4 regions of the Arthrobacter sp. Dra40 genome follow, and region 2 is predicted to be linked to each of the others. Evidence: riboswitches for the same ligand, from Rfam matches in the RefSeq annotation. Region 2 holds a riboswitch; each other region holds the start of a gene.
The links. A riboswitch is a leader RNA that binds a small molecule or an ion and turns the genes downstream of it on or off. The one in region 2 is predicted to bind cyclic di-AMP.
Positions count from the first base shown of each region.

Region 1 (4,465 bases), on a different contig from region 2:
CATCTACCCTATGAAGCGCACCAACACGGCGGCAGAACCAAGAAACCGGATGTGGACAAAGGGGTGCCGCGGACATCTGTGGAGAGGAAGTGAGCGCGGCGCAAGCCGGGAGCCGGATCGGGTCACCGCGGCCACGGCCGCGGGAACTCGAGTTCGGCTAGACGGCCCATCGTGGGGGACCGACCGGTCTGAGCACGGCGCAAGCCGGGAGCCGTCACCGCGGCCACGGCCGCGGAAACTCGAGTTCCGCCGGAAGGCGCCTGGGTAGCGCAGGCGCGTCAGCGTGCGGCCGGTGCCCCTGCCCGCGGAGCAACTCCGGCGTGTTCCTCCTCGACGGGCTTCCGGACGAAGAACGCGGCCACTACGGCCAGGATGGAGATGATGGCGCCGGTCAGGAAAGCCATCCGCACACCGCCGGCCACCGCCGTCGGCGCCGCGGCACCGCCGGTTGCAAGCGCAGCGGCCTGCACGGACATGACGGTCACGAACAAGGCGGTGCCGGCTGCCCCGGCTACCTGCTGCACGGTGCCGATGACAGCGCTGCCGTGCGAGTACAGTTGCCGCTTGACCGAGCCCAACCCTGCGGTAAACAGCGGCGTGAACAGGAACGCCAAACCCAGGCTGAGCACGATGTGCGCGGCCAGCAGCGTCAACGGCTGAGTGTTTTCGCTCACCGTGGACAAGAACCAGAGCACGGCACTGACCACCGCCGTTCCGGGCACCAAGAGCACGCGCGGGCCGAACGTGTCGTAAAGGCGGCCCACGGCCGGTGCCAACAGCCCCATGAGCAGTCCGCCCGGCAACAGCAGGAGACCGATCTGCAGCGGCTCGAGCCCCAGGACCTGCTGCATATATATAGGGAGCAGAATGATGGTGCCGAACAGTGCCGCCATGCTGACAGCCATCAGCGCGACGGATACGGCAAAGTTGCCGGAGCGGAACGTCCTCAGGTCCAGCAGCGCCTTGTCCGAGCGCTGCAACCGGACCTGACGCAGCAGGAACACCAGCAATCCCACACCGCCGGCCGCAAAGGCGATCCACATGGCCGCACCCGAGGTGGGCTCCGCCGTCGTTGTTCCCTGCCCGGCGCCAACCTGGCTGAGGCCGTAGATGAGCCCGCCGAAACCGATCGCCGAGAGGATCACCGACGGCACATCCAGCGGCACCTGCCGCGGCTCGGTCACGTTCAGGATCCGCCGGTTGCCGACCACCAGCATTGTCAGCGCGATCGGCAGCACCAGCCAGAACATCCAGCGCCAGGACAGAGCGTTGAGGATGATGCCGGAGATGGTCGGGCCGATTGCCGGCGCCACCGAAATGACAATCGAAACGTTGCCCATGGTCTTGCCGCGGTCTTCGGCCGGCACCAGGTTCATGAGCGTGGTCATGAGCAGCGGCATCATGATCGCGGTGCCCGATGCTTGAACGACGCGCCCCACCAGCAGCACTTCGAAGCCTGGAGCCAGCGCCGCCAGCAGCGTGCCGGCGGAGAACAGGGACATCGCGGCGGTGAAAACCTGGCGAGTCGTGAATCGCTGCAGCAAGAAGCCAGTGACCGGGATGACCACCGCCATGGTCAGCATGAACGCCGTGGTAAGCCACTGCGCCGCGCGGGCGCTGATGTTGAGGTCTTCCATCAGCTCGGTCAAAGCCACCGACATGATGGTCTCGTTCAGGATCACCACGAACGCCGAGACCAGCAGGATTCCGATCACCCGGCGGTTCCGGCGGGCTTCACCAGCCGTGTAACCACCGCCGTGCGCCGGTCCAGACAACGCCGGGGCACTGTTCTTCAACGGTTTTTGGCTCACGGGAGGATCCTCGGGTGGAGTTCGTGCTGTTGTGGGCGGGCCGCAGGAGGGCCAAAAAACGGCGCCGAATTGGCGGAATAGTAGTCTAACCCGCGTCCGCGTAAGCCTATTCCCACCGCGCAGGAACCTCCACAAGACAACGACGGCGGTGCTCGCCGGGCGGGGCCGCCTCCGGTCCTTTTAAAAGAGGAGAAGCCCCGCCGGCGCAAGGCCGACGGAGCTTCCCTGTGGTCCTGGGCCGGTAGTTGGGGGAGTAACCGGACCAGGAGTCTTGGGGGTGCTACATCGTGTAGTAGCCGGTAACGGGCATGGCGTGGACGTCGTGCACCATGGTGCCCTGGCTCGGGTTCAGCGCGCTGATCATCTTGCCGTCGCCGAGGTAGATGCCCACGTGGCCGCCGCCGTTCTGCACCACCAGGTCACCCGGCTGCGGGCTGCTGGTCGGCGTCAGGACACTGCCCTGCTCCTGGCTGAGGCGGGGCAGGTCAACGCCAGCCTGGGCGTAGACCCACTGGGTGAAGCCGGAGCAGTCCCAGCCGGCGGTGGAGGTGCCGCCCCAGACGTAGGGGGTGCCCTGGCCGGACATGGCAATGTCCACGATGCTCTTGTTGCCGCCGGTGGAGGCAACCGAGATGTTGGCGCTGGCCAGCGAGACCGTGGCCGTATCCGTCGAGGCGGCCTGCGTCGAGGAGGCGAGCTGGACTGCCTGGCCATCAACGGCCTGGCTGCCCTGCGCGGAGCCGGTCAGGGCGATCTGGTCGCCCGGGTAGATGATGGAGTACGCGCCCAGGCCGTTGATGGCCAGCACGTCCTGCACGTTCTTGCCGTACTGGGCGGCAATGGTGCCCACAGTGTCGCCCGCGACGACGGTGTGGGTGGTGGCGCCGGCAGCCGAACTGGTTACGGACGCCCGCTCCACCTCGAAGCCGGCATTCGCCGGAGCGGCAACGGTTTCCGCGGCGTCGGCGGAGCCATACGTCGGGACGTTGACCTCGGCGGCGGCGTTGGCCGGCAGGCCGGCGCCCAGCATTAGGCCTCCGGCGGCAGTGACCACGGCAGCCCCGCGACCGACGGTGCCGGCGTGGGATGAAACGGCGTTGGACAGGCCGGCAATGGCGGTGTTGCGGACCGGGGTGGCACGGTGGCGTGCGCGGTTGTTTTTGAGCAGCAAGAAATTACCTCTCCCAATGCCTGCGAGGTGAGCTGTCGGGTTCGGATGGGAGTCACCCGGCCGTGCGGCAGTGCGGCATGCACTTCGTACGGCTTAACCCCAAGAGCCCCAGAGGGGCCCGAAGAAAATGGGTCCCCCGCCTCTGCCAGATGTCTAGCGAACGAACTCGGTAAGGCTGGCAGAGCTAGGCAATACCCACCGAGGACGACGGCGCATGATCGCCGACGTGGTGATTACACTACATAACGGTTCGGTAACTGTCCAAGCCCTGATGGTTAGCTGTGGATAACCTGAAAACGGCTCCCCGCGGGCACGGCCAGCCAGCGTTTAACTACCACTGCATCAAACGCTCGACGCTACATTCGACGAACAATCCGGCCCGTCAGGCGTCCCCTCCTTGGTTACTTGTACGCTGGCGGGGTGGTGAACTTCACGCTCAAACAGCTGCAGTACTTCGTGGCAGTCGCCGATCACGGCTCGATCTCCGCGGCCGCGGCTGCCAGCCACATCTCCCAAGCGGCCATGTCACAGTCGCTGACCGACCTGGAACGGATCGTCGGCGCGCAGCTGATGGTCCGGCACCGGTCCCGCGGAATCGCGCTGACCGGTGTCGGCCAGCAGTTCCTGCGCGACGTGCGCAGCCTGGTCCGGCATGCCGACGAGGTGCAGAACAGCATCATCGAACGGCAGCAGGGACTGGTAGGCCCGCTGGCCATCGGCTGCTACAGCACGCTCTCGGCCTTTTGGGTTCCGGTCATCAGCGAACGCTTCATCAAACCCCATCCGCGGCTCACGGTGACCATGGAGGAAGGGGAAGCCGCCGAGCTGCAGCACCGGATGCAGGAGGGCTATTTGGATGCGGTGCTGACCCACACCCGGCACCTGTTGCCCGGCGTGCAGGCGCGCACGGTCAAGGAAGGCCGGCCCTATGTGCTGCTGGCTGCCGACCATCCGCTGGCTTCCCGCACCAGCATCAAACTGGAGGAACTGGCAGACGAGGACTTCGTCTCCTTGGACATCCCGACCGTGCGGGACAATCAGTTGGTCAACCTGCGGCTGTCCGGGCTGGATCCGAAGATCGCCTGGCGTTCCTCCAGTTTCGAAGCCGTCCGCGGCATGGTGGCCCGCGGCCTCGGCTACACCGTGCTGGTGCAGCGACCGCCGGGCAACCACAGCTACGACGGCCTGCCGTTGGCCACGGTGGAGATCGACGGCCCGGTCGGGCACAGCGATGTCTGCGTCGCCTACGCCAGCGTCACTCGGCCCAGCCTCAGGCTGAAGGCCTTCCTCGACTTTTGCGCGGAGGTTGGCGGCGCCGAGCCGAGCGGCTCTCGGGAGGGTACGACGGCGTAACGCGAAGTGGCGGCGCGGCGGTCGCGGCGCTGGTACCGTGCGGGCAGGCGTACGACGGCGGCCCGCTGCCTTAACGGCGACGCGGCGGCCGCTGCGCTGGGCAACGGCCGCCGTGAGGTCCGGCGTGCTG
Region 1 covers NZ_JBNHHB010000052.1:22,798-27,262, reverse strand. Annotated here, with positions in the region: gene AC5RWT_RS19205 (MDR family MFS transporter) at 279-1,811, opposite strand; gene AC5RWT_RS19200 (C40 family peptidase) at 2,092-2,982, opposite strand; cyclic di-AMP (ydaO/yuaA leader) riboswitch at 2,986-3,151, opposite strand; gene AC5RWT_RS19195 (LysR substrate-binding domain-containing protein) at 3,403-4,335, shown strand.
Region 1: it holds a riboswitch for cyclic di-AMP, as region 2 does, so the genes downstream of both, AC5RWT_RS19200 (C40 family peptidase) here and AC5RWT_RS00400 (NlpC/P60 family protein) in region 2, are expected to answer to the same signal.

Region 2 (4,465 bases):
CGACTCGCCCGCGCTCAGTCCGCTCGCCGCCGAGGACGCCGCTGCGCTCGCCGAACTGATGGAAGAGTACAGCTACGACGACGGCGACGTGATCCGCCGCATCCGCCAGCGCTTCGGCGGCGTCTACTTCATCCTGTCCGGCAGCGTCGTCACCACGTCGCCCGGTCCGGAGAACAGCCGGGTCAAACTCACCACCCTCAGCGCCGGCATGACGTTCGGCGAAATGGCACTGGGCAGCGCCGACCGGCAGGAAACCACCGTACGCGCCCACGGAAAGGTACGGGTCAAACTTCTCCCGGCCGAGGCGATCAGTAGGCTGGAGAGCGAAAACCCCCGCCTCGCCGTCGAGCTGTGGAAGGCGCTCACCCGCGACGCGTACGCCCATGTAGACCGCTACATGCGCGAGACCGCCGTACGGATCCGCGACTGAAGCTAGAACGGGTACTGGGCGTGTCCGCTCTGTTGGATGGTGATCCAGCGCTCCTCGGTAAACGAATTGATGCCGGCCTGGCCGCCGAACTTGCCGTAGCCCGACTCGTGGATGCCGCCGAACGGGGCCATCGGCTCGTCCTGCACCGGCTGGTCGTTGACGTGGCTGATGCCGGTCTTGAGCTGCTGCGCCACATTGAGGCCTTCTGCAATGTTCTCGGTGATGACGCCGGAGGTGAGTCCGTAGTTGGTATCGTTGGCCAGCTTCACCGCCTGTTCCGGGCCGTCCACCTCCATCACGGTGGTGGCTGAACCGAAGATTTCCTCCTCGTAGATCCGCATCTCTTCCGTGATGCCTGACAGGACCGTCGCTGGCACCACCGCTTGGCCCGCTTTCTCTCCGCCGGCCAGAACCTGCGCGCCCTTGGAGACGGCGTCGTCGATCAGTGCGTACTGCCGGTCCGCCGAGCTCTGGTTGACCTGCGGCCCAATGACGGTGGCCTGGTTCATCGGGTCGCCGGTGGGCAGCTTGGCCACCTTCTCTGCAAAGCGGCTGGAGAATTCCTCGGAGATGCTGCGGTCCACGATCACCCGGTCGACGGACATGCAGATCTGCCCGGCGTTCATGAACGCGCCGAAAGCCGCCGCCTGGACGGCGTAATCGATGTCTGCGTCTTTCAGCACCACCAGCGAGTTCTTGCCGCCAAGCTCGAGCACCGCCGGCTTCAGGTTCTGCGCGGCCAGCGTGCCAATGATTCGTCCGACTTTGGTGGAACCGGTGAAGTTCACGTTCCGCACGCGCGGGTCGGAGATCAACGTGCTGACTACGTCGTTCGCGTCCGCGCGGTCGTTCGTGATCACGTTGAGCACGCCCGGCGGCAGTCCGGCGTCCAACAGGGCGTCCGCGAGGAACAGGCCGCAGGCGAGCGGTGCGTCCTCGCTGGGCTTGAGCACCACCGTATTGCCCACGGCCAGCGGGATGGCCATGGCGCGGATGCCCAAGATGAAGGGCGCGTTCCAGGGCGAGAGCGCCGCCACCACACCATAGGGCTGGCGGACCGAGAGCGAGAACTTGCCCGGCAGGTCGGTGGCGAGCACATCACCTCGCGGAGCGGTAGTGGCCGCCGCGGCCGAGCGCAGGATGTTGGCGGCCAACTGGACGTTGAAGCCGGCCCAGACCGCTACTCCCCCGACCTCTCCGGCCATCAACTCGATGCCCTGCTGCATCCGTTCCTCCAGCAGATCGGCTGCTTTGAGGAAGATTTTCGCCCGCTGAGTGGGAGGGGTGGCGGCCCAGGAGTCGAAGGCCGACGACGCCGCGTCGACGGCGCGCGTGACATCCTCCGGACCGGCGGCGGCGACGGTGGCGTAAGTGTCACCGGTGTAGGGGCTGATGTCCTCGGTGGTCTTGCCGGAAACCGCCGGGACGTGCTCGCCGTTGATGATCAGATCGCGGGTGATGGGCATGGCGCTTCATTCCTCTCCGAAGTGGCTGGGCCACGCCGCCGGCCAAGCCGAAGCGCCGGCCGTTCCCGCGGCCCGGATAATCCGGAGCCTACTCCCGCCGGCGGACTCCGACAATGGCAGTCAAGTGCCTTGTGGGAGAGGGTCGAGACGGCCCCATTTGGTGATGATGTTCACTCGGGAAGCGCGGAAATGGACCTAAAAAAGGGGTGGCGACCGCTGTCTGTTCCAAGGGATGTAGCAGTCCGGCTCTTTCGTTTCGGCGCGAAACGGGCCTTGGATCATTAAAGTTTTCGGGCTTTCAGGTTATCCACAGGTAAATTTCAGGACTTGGACAGTTATCGAACCGTTATGTAACGTAATCATCACGTCGGCGATCATAGCCGTCGTCCTCGGAAGGTATTGCTGAGCTCTGCCAACCTTCCCGAGTTAGTTCGCTAGACATCTGGCAGAGGCGGGGGACCCACTTTCCGGGCCCTCTTGGGGCCCTTGGGGTTAAGTCGCGTGGAGTGCATACCGCACTGCCGCACGACCGGGTGACTCCCATCCGAATCCGACAGCTCACCTCGTAGGCATTGGGAGAGGTTTACTTCTTGCTGCTCAAAAACAACCGTGCACGCCACCGCGCCACCCCCGTTCGCAACACCACCGTGGCTGGCCTGTCCAACGCTATTTCATCCCACGCCGGCACCGTCGGCCGCAGTGCCGCCGTTGTCACGGCCGCCGGTGGCCTGATGCTGGGCGTCGGCATGCCGGCCAACGCCGCCGCCGATGTCACCGTCCCGACCTACGGTGCAGCCGATGTGGCCGACACCGTTGCCGCCCCGGCCAACGCCGGCCTCGAGGTGGAGCGGGCCTCGGTTACCACCGAAGCTGCTTCCGACGCCGCCACCCACACCGTGGTCGCCGGCGACACCGTAGGCACGATCGCCGCCCAGTACGGGAAGAACGTGCAGGATGTGCTGGCCGCCAACGGGCTGAACGCTTACACCCTCATCTACCCGGGCGACGAGATCGCACTGACCGGTTCCGCGCAGGCCCAGTCCGGCGGCCAAGCTGCCCAGGGCGCCGGCGTAGCCACCGCGGCGACGCAGGCTGCACCGGCCGACACCGCCACGGTCTCGTTGGCCAGCGCCGACATCAAGCCTGCCTCCACCGGCGGCAACAAGAGCATCGTGGACATCGCGATGACCGGCCTGGGCACCCCCTACGTTTGGGGCGGCACCAGCACCGGTGGCTGGGACTGCTCAGGATTCACCCAGTGGGTCTACGCCCAGGTCGGCGTGGACCTGCCCCGCACCAGCCAGATGCAGGGCGGCGCCCTGACTCCGACCAGCAACCCGCAGCCGGGCGACCTGGTGGTGCAGAACGGCGGCGGCCACATCGGAATCTACTTGGGCGACGGCAAGATGATCAGCGCGCTCAACCCGAGCCAGGGCACCTTGGTGCACGACGTGAGCGCCATGCCGGTAACCGGGTACTACACCATCTAGCACCCACAGTCTCCTGGGCCGGTTATTCCCCCAACGGCCGGGCCAGGATCACAGGGAGCCCCGTCGGCCATGCGCCGGCGGGGCCTCTCCTCTTTAATGGCGTTTAAAGGCGGGGCATCCTCTTCGACCGCGCCCCTGGATTCAAGAGGTTTATCGCTCGTCCTCTCCTCTTTAACCTGCCGGCACCTCCTCCACAACCCGCGGGCAGCTCCTCCTTACCTCGCGGGCTCGTCTTTAAGCGGGCGCTCCTCTTTAACAGCGGAGCTTCTCTTCTTTAGCGGGGGCATGCACCACACCGTCCAGCGCTGGCCCAAGGCCAGAACGTCAGGACCGGGCCCCCGGCTTCCCCGCCCAACTCCCAGGTGACGCGGCCGCGGCGGCGAGCACCGCCGTCGTTATGTGGCAGAGCTTGGAGCGGAGCGGGAATAGGCGCTGGTGACCGAGAGTTAGACTACTATTCCGCCGTTTCTGCGGCGTTCTTGGCCCCTACCGGCCGACCACAACAGCACGCAATCCACCCGAGGATTCTCCCGTGAGCAATGAACCGTTGACGAATAGTGCCTCGGCGCAGCCCAGACAGACCAAGGGCGGTTTGACGGCGGACGAGTCGCGCCGCAACCGACGCGTGATCGGCATCCTGCTGGTTTCCGCGTTTGTGGTGATCTTGAACGAAACCATCATGTCCGTGGCCCTGACCGACCTGATGGAAGACCTGAACATCAGCGCCCGCGCGGCCCAATGGCTGACCACCGCATTCATGCTGACCATGGCGGTGGTCATCCCGGTGACCGGATTCCTCTTGCAGCGTTTCACCACGCGCCAGGTGTTCACCGCCGCCATGCTGCTGTTCTCATCGGGCACGCTGCTGGCCGCGCTGGCTCCGGGGTTCGAGGTGCTGCTGGTGGCGCGCGTGGTGCAAGCGTCGGGCACGGCGATCATGATGCCGCTGCTGATGACCACGCTGATGAACCTGGTTCCGGCGGAGGACCGCGGCAAGACCATGGGCAACGTCTCGATTGTCATTTCGGTGGCACCGGCGATCGGCCCGACCATCTCCGGCCTCATTCTGAACACGCTGT
Region 2 covers NZ_JBNHHB010000001.1:75,803-80,267, reverse strand. Annotated here, with positions in the region: gene glsA (glutaminase A) at 1-430, shown strand, start outside; gene AC5RWT_RS00405 (aldehyde dehydrogenase family protein) at 433-1,896, opposite strand; cyclic di-AMP (ydaO/yuaA leader) riboswitch at 2,319-2,482, shown strand; gene AC5RWT_RS00400 (NlpC/P60 family protein) at 2,487-3,386, shown strand; gene AC5RWT_RS00395 (MDR family MFS transporter) at 3,919-4,465, shown strand, end outside.

Region 3 (4,465 bases), on a different contig from region 2:
CAGCGGGTTCCCGGGCAGGCCTACGAGCGGTCGTCCGTCGGGCAGCCGGGCCAGCAGTGCCGGGTGCCCGGGGCGCATCCGGATGGACGGGACCAGGATGGTGGCGCCGGCGGCGTCCAGGACCCGGCGCAGATGGTCGGCGGCGGACGTGCCGGTCCCGCCGGTGGTGACCACCACGTCGCCGCCACAGCCGGCGATGGCCTCCGCCGTGGCGGCGAAGTCGTCGGGCAGCCGCCGGCTGTCGGCGACCTCGCCACCGAACCGGGCGATGATGGCCGGCAGGGTGGGGCCGAACGTATCGCGCACCCGGCCGGGCGCGGGGATCCCGGAGGTGACGACTTCGTCGCCGGTGAGCAGCAGCGCGACCCGCGGCACCGCGGCAACGGGAAGCGCATCGTGGCCACAGACCGCCGCGACGGCCAGATGCGCGGGGGTCAGCACGGTCCCGGCTGCTACCACGACGGCGCCGGCTGGGGTCTCCTCGCCGGCCGGACGGATGTGGCGTCCGGCGGCCAATTCCCGCTCCGAGGTCCCCGGGCACAACTCAAGCTGCTGCGTCGTCGTGGCCCCGCATTCGCTGCGCAGCACGCTGTCTGCACCGTCCGGGATCAGGCCGCCGGTGACCACCGGGGCGGCCTGCCCCGGCCGCAGCGGCGTGCCGGCCGGCACCAGCTGCCACGGCCCGGTGCCGGCGATGGCCCAGCCGTCCATGGCGGACGAGGCGTAGTGCGGCACCGGAAGCAGCGCCGGCAGGTCGGCGGCCAGCGTGCGCCCGGCGCAAGCTGCCAGTTCCACGGGGGTGGCCGGCCGGATGGCTGCCGCCTGGCCGGCCGCGTAGGCGGCGGCCCGGGCGTCTTCCCAGCGAAGCCCGGAGCTCACTCCTGTACTGCGCCGTGGCGGCGGGCAACTTCGTCGGCCACGCGGGAGGCAGCGCGCATGGCCACCTCCGGTGTGGCCTGCCCGGTGGCGGCCGCGAAGCCGGCGGCGTAGCCCACCACGAAGGTGGTCAGCGGCGCGGCGGGACGGACCACGCTGTGTGCGGCCACGCCGGCCAGCCCTAGCACGGCGTCGATGTCCACCGGCATGTCCTCAAGTTCCAGCGCCTGCAGCAGTTCGCTGACATACGGGGAGAGCTGTTCGGCCGCTCCGGACACAATGGCCTCCGATCCGCCCGGTAAGCGGGCAAGTACGACGTTTGTTTCAGGCTACGGCGCGGGCGGGGCAATGCCAAAGCGGTCCGCGTCTTGCCAGGTGTCGACGTCCGATGTGTACAGCCCGGCCCGCTCCAATAGGAGCTCTACCGCCGGCAGGCCGTCGAGCAGGTTCCGGACCGGTTGGCCGGCCAGCCCGGCCGCTCCCCCGGCCTCTTGCACCGCTGCCGCCAAGGCCGCGCTGTCCGCGCAGCACGCCAACTGCTGCCGCTTGCCGTCGGCGTCCACGGGGATCCAGAGCTTCGCCTCCGGTGCGCGGGCGGCACCGCCCAGCAGCAGTTCGGGCAGCCCGGCCAGCAACGGCATATCGCAGGCAAGGAGCAGGGTGAACGGCGCCCGGCCCGGGGCCCCGCCGTCGTCATCGGCCGTCAGGGCCTGGACCCCGGCCGCGATGCCCGCTGCCGGACCGGAGTACGGCGGGTCTTCCCGGGCCAGCAGGAGGCGGGGTGCGGGATCCACCGACCGGCGGAAAGCGTCCACTTCCGCCAGCAGGTCATCCGGGCCGACGACGGCGATCAGTCGGGAACCGCGGACGGCCTCCAGCGTGCGGCGCAACAGCGTGGACCCGTCGAGTTGCAGCAGTGCCTTGGGGCTTCCGCCCAACCGCGAGGAGCGGCCGCCAGCCAGCACGACGGCGTCGAAATCGGCAGCCGTCACGCGGCGGTATGGGTGTCGAGGAACTGGCTCCAGGCCGGTGCAGGCCGATCCAGGTCACGGATGCGCCAGCGGGCACCGCTGGGCGGACGGGGCGTGAACCGCAGGCTCCAGCCCATGTGGGCGAGGGTGCGGTCGCCCTTGGCGTTGTTGCAGCGCAGGCAGCAGGCCACTAAATTCTCCCAACTGTCCTCGCCTCCGCGCGACCTCGGCTTGACGTGGTCCACCGTGGTGGCCGTCTTGCCGCAATACGCGCACAGGTGGTTGTCGCGGCGCAGCACTCCGCGGCGGGTCACAGCGGTGTCCTGATTGTACGGGATCTTAATGTACCGGTTAAGCAGGATCACCGAGGGACGTCCCAGGATGTCGTTCGGGCCGACGACGGGATCACCGTCCTCGGCGATCACGCTGGCCTTGCCGGTGAGCACAAGAAGCAACGCCCGGCGGAAGGTGACGACCGCCAGCGGTTCGTATCCGGCATTCAGAACGAGTGTGCGCATGCACATTCCTCTTGGAGTGTGGCCTACCCGACCGGCGCTTCAGTTCCGGTCAGGGACTGGATTTTCTGCACTAACAGTCAAAGAGTATGACGGCCGGTACGTTCTGCGCTAACTTTTTTCGCTGCCGGTGGGGCGTATCGGACCGGAGCAGCCAGCTGTTACCGGTTGTTTCCCGGCCGCCGGTGGATCCACCGGCCGCGTTGCCCTGCGGCTTGAAACGCCGCCGGCCCCGGTGCACGCTGGGCGTGGACCGGGGCCGGTGGACGGTCCAGTGGACCGGGAAGGCGAAGCCTAGTTGACGCGGATGGCTACGTAGCCGGATCCGACGTCGGCGCTGGCCAACGCGGTGGTGTAACCGGTCCAGCCGCCGTGGACGGCCTGGCCGTTGCCTACGTAGATGGCGATGTGCGCGACGCCGGCGCCGCCGTCGGAGTAGTAGAGCAGGTCGCCCGGCTGCGGGGTGGAAACCTGCGTGCCGTAGCTGAGGAACTGAGCCGGGGCGAGGTCGCCCACCGACTTACCGGCGGCGCGCAGGGCCTTCTCCACCATGGCGGTGCAGTCCTGCGAAATACCGATCTGGCCGTAAGCGGAGGAGACCAGGGTGGACGCCACGCCGCTGGCGGAGGCAGCGGCCGGCGCGGCTGCCTTGGCGGGAGCTGCTGCGGCCTTGGCTACGGCCGGTGCGGCCGGTGCGGCCTTCTGCACGGCGGCGGGTGCTGCGTCTGCAGCCTCCTCGGCAACCGGTGCCACTTCCTGGGCCACGGCTTCGACCACAGGCTCCGGCTCCGGTGCCGGAGTGGACTTGATGTCGGGGCGCGAGAAGGTCAGTTGGACGGCGCTGGAAGCCTGCACGGTGTCCACCTGCACGCGGCTGGGGACGGACACGGTGGACGCGGTGCGTTCGACGGTGGCTGACTGCGCGGGGATGCCTGCGGTCAGGGCCAATCCGGAGGCGGCAGCAATAACGGCTGCAGAGCGACCCATGGATCCGGCATTGGATGAGACGGCTTTGGAAATCGTCTCCAGCGGGTTGGTGCGGACGGAAACGGCGCGGTGGCGCCCTGTAGCGGTGTTATTGAACACGTTAAAGGCCTCTCCCAATGCCTGCGAGGTGAGCTGTCGGATTCGGATGGGAGTGCACCCGGCCGTAGTCCTCCCCGGCAAAGCCTGAGAGTCCTGACGACTTAACCCCAAGGGTTCCTGTACGGAACCCGAATTTGGTTCCCCCGCCTCTGCCCGCGAAGTTTTTGCGAACGAACTCCGGTTGGTGGCAGAGCTCGGCAAATCCACCCGGAGGTCCCAGCCGTCTGACAGCTGGCACGAGTTAGAGCGTATACGATTCGGCGAGCATTGTCACGTTCTGATCACGGAACGGTAATCTTTAGGTTACGGAGGTTGTTCGGCAGGCACCGAAGCCCCCGCTCCGGCACCCGCATGCCGCCGTCGAACCGCGCCCTTAATGACCGACGGCGCGCCCCGAAAGGCGCGCCGCGATACAAACAGCTGAGAACGTCAGGAAGGCTTAGGCCGCCGGACGGATGAACACCGGGCCGGAGCCGATGTAGGCGCTGCCCAGGACAGTGCTGTAGCCGGCCCAACCGCCGTGGACCGCCTGGCCGTTGCCAACGTAGAGGGCCACGTGGGCCACGCCAGCACCGCCGTTGGAGTAGTAGATGATGTCGCCCGGCTGCGGCGTGGAAACCTGCGTGCCGTAGGCAAAGAACTGTGCCGGGGCGAGGTCGCCGACCGAGTAGCCAGCCGCACGCAGCGCGTTCTCGACCAGGGCGGTGCAGTCCTGGCCCACACCGATCTGGCCGTAGGCGGCGGCGACGATGGCGGCGGCCGCTCCGCTGGCGGCAGCTTCGCCGGCCTTCTTGGTGGACTTACCCTTGTCCGATCCGGCGTCGTCGCCGGTCGTCGGGTTGATCTCGTTCGATACGGCCTGGACGACGGTCTGCGGTGCCGGGGTGGAGGTGATCCCGGCACGTTCGAAGGTCAGCTTCACGGCCGCGGAGGCCTGTACGGCTTCCACCTGCACGCGGGCCGGGGCATCCACGCTACGGTCGGCACTGACGGCCTGTGCCGGAATGGCAGCGGTCA
Region 3 covers NZ_JBNHHB010000023.1:11,784-16,248, forward strand. Annotated here, with positions in the region: gene AC5RWT_RS12490 (molybdopterin molybdotransferase MoeA) at 1-879, opposite strand, end outside; gene AC5RWT_RS12495 (DUF6457 domain-containing protein) at 876-1,154, opposite strand; gene AC5RWT_RS12500 (nucleotidyltransferase family protein) at 1,206-1,868, opposite strand; gene AC5RWT_RS12505 (HNH endonuclease) at 1,865-2,365, opposite strand; gene AC5RWT_RS12510 (NlpC/P60 family protein) at 2,657-3,448, opposite strand; cyclic di-AMP (ydaO/yuaA leader) riboswitch at 3,453-3,627, opposite strand; gene AC5RWT_RS12515 (NlpC/P60 family protein) at 3,888-4,465, opposite strand, start outside.
Region 3: it holds a riboswitch for cyclic di-AMP, as region 2 does, so the genes downstream of both, AC5RWT_RS12510 (NlpC/P60 family protein) here and AC5RWT_RS00400 (NlpC/P60 family protein) in region 2, are expected to answer to the same signal.

Region 4 (2,076 bases), on a different contig from region 2:
TAGTTGACGCGAATAGCCACGTAGCCGGATCCGACGTTGGCGCTGGCCAGTGCGGTGGTGTAGCCGGTCCAGCCGCCGTGGATGGCCTGGCCGTTGCCCACATAAATGGCGATGTGAGCAACCCCGGCGCCGCCGTCGGCGTAGTACAGCAGATCGCCCGGCTGCGGGGTGGAGACCTGCGTGCCGTAGCTGAAGAACTGAGCGGGAGCCAGGTCACCCACCGAGTGGCCGGCAGCGCGCAGGGCCTTCTCCACCATGGCGGTGCAGTCCTGCGAGATGCCGATCTGGCTGTAGGCGGAGGAGACCAAGGTGGAGGCCGCGCCACTGGCGGATGCTGCGGCCTTGGCCGGGGCTGCCTGCACGGCAGGCGCAGCGGCGGCCTTGGCCGGGGCTGCCGGAGCGGCGGCTTCCTGGACGGTGGCTGGGGCCGCAGCGGGGGCTTCCGCGGCGATCGGGGCCACTTCCTCGGCCACGGTTTCGACAACAGGCTCCGGCTCCGGCTTCGGCGCCGGAGTGGACGTGATGTCGGGACGCGAGAAGGTCAGTTCGACCGCACTTGACGCCTGTACCGTGTCCATCTGCACGCGGCTGGGAACGGAAACAGTGGAGGCGGTACGTTCGATGGTTGCTGACTGCGCGGGAACCCCGGCGGTCAGGGCCAATCCGGACGCGGCAGCGATCACGGCTGCCGAGCGACCCATGGATCCGGCATTGGACGAGACGGCTTTGGAAATCGTCTCCAGCGGGTTGGTGCGGACGGAAACGGCGCGGTGGCGCCCCGTAGCGGTGTTATTGAACACGTTAAAGGCCTCTCCCAATGCCTGCGAGGTGAGCTGTCGGATTCGGATGGGAGTGCATCCGGTCGCAGTGCTCCCCGGCAAGGCCTGAGAGCACCTACGACTTAACCCCAAGGATTCTGTTAAGAACCCGAAATGTGGTTCCCCCGCCTCTGCCCGCGAAGTGTAGCGAACGGACTCCGGACGGTGGCAGAGCTCGGCAATCCACCCGGAGGTGCCAGCCGTCTGACAGCTGGCACGCGTTTGAGCGTATACGATGAACCGCCGATTGTCACATTCTGATCACGGAACGGTGATCTTTAGATCACGGAACCCACGGCGGCCGGCTGTGCGGCTGTTGTTACGGGCGGTTTGCGGGGCCCGGCAGCCGCTTAAACGCCGCAGCCACCTAAACATCGCAGCCACCTAAACGCGGCCACCACCTAAACGCCGCAGCCGCTTAAACGCGGCCACCACTTAAACGCCGCAGCCGCTTAAACGCGGCCACCACTTAAACGCCGCAGCGCGCCCCAAAGGACGCGCTGCGGGAAAGGCCGTGACGAAAGGTTTTAGCCTGCCGGACGGATGAAGACCGGACCGGAGCCGATGTATGCGCTGGCCAAGACGGTGCTGTAGCCCGTCCAGCCGCCGTGAACGGCCTGGCCGTTGCCGACGTAGATGGCAACGTGAGGCACGCCGGCGCCGGCGTTGGCGTAGTAAATGATGTCGCCCGGCTGAGGGGTGGAAACCTGCGTGCCGTAGGCGAAGAACTGCGCCGGGGCGAGGTCTCCCACCGCGAAGCCCGCCGCGCGCAGGGCATTTTCGACCAGTGCAGTGCAGTCCTGGCTGACACCGATCTGGCCGTAGGCAGAAGCGACGATGGCGCCGGCAACACCGCTGGCGGCAGCTTCGCCGACCTTTTTGTCTGCTGTTTTGGCGGTCTTGCCCTCGTTCGATCCGGCAGCATTGCCGGTCGTCGTCGTCGGGTTGATCTCGTTTGATACGGCCTGGACAACGGCCTCGGGCGCCGGGGTGGACGTGATCCCGGCACGTTCGAAGGTCAGTTTCACGGCTGCGGAGGCCTGCACGGCTTCCACCTGCACGCGGGCCGGGGCTTCGACGCCGCGGTCAACGCTGACCGCCTGGGCAGGCATGGTACCGGTCAGAACCAGACCGGTAGCGGCGGCGATCACGGCACCTTGGCGTCCAACGGTTCCCGCATTCGCGGTAACAGCCTTGGAAATCGTCTCAAGCGGGCTCGTGCGGACAGGGGTCGCACGATGGCGGCCCGCAGTAATGC
Region 4 covers NZ_JBNHHB010000120.1:13,820-15,895, reverse strand. Annotated here, with positions in the region: gene AC5RWT_RS26285 (NlpC/P60 family protein) at 1-800, opposite strand, end outside; cyclic di-AMP (ydaO/yuaA leader) riboswitch at 805-978, opposite strand; gene AC5RWT_RS26280 (C40 family peptidase) at 1,346-2,076, opposite strand, start outside.
Region 4: it holds a riboswitch for cyclic di-AMP, as region 2 does, so the genes downstream of both, AC5RWT_RS26285 (NlpC/P60 family protein) here and AC5RWT_RS00400 (NlpC/P60 family protein) in region 2, are expected to answer to the same signal.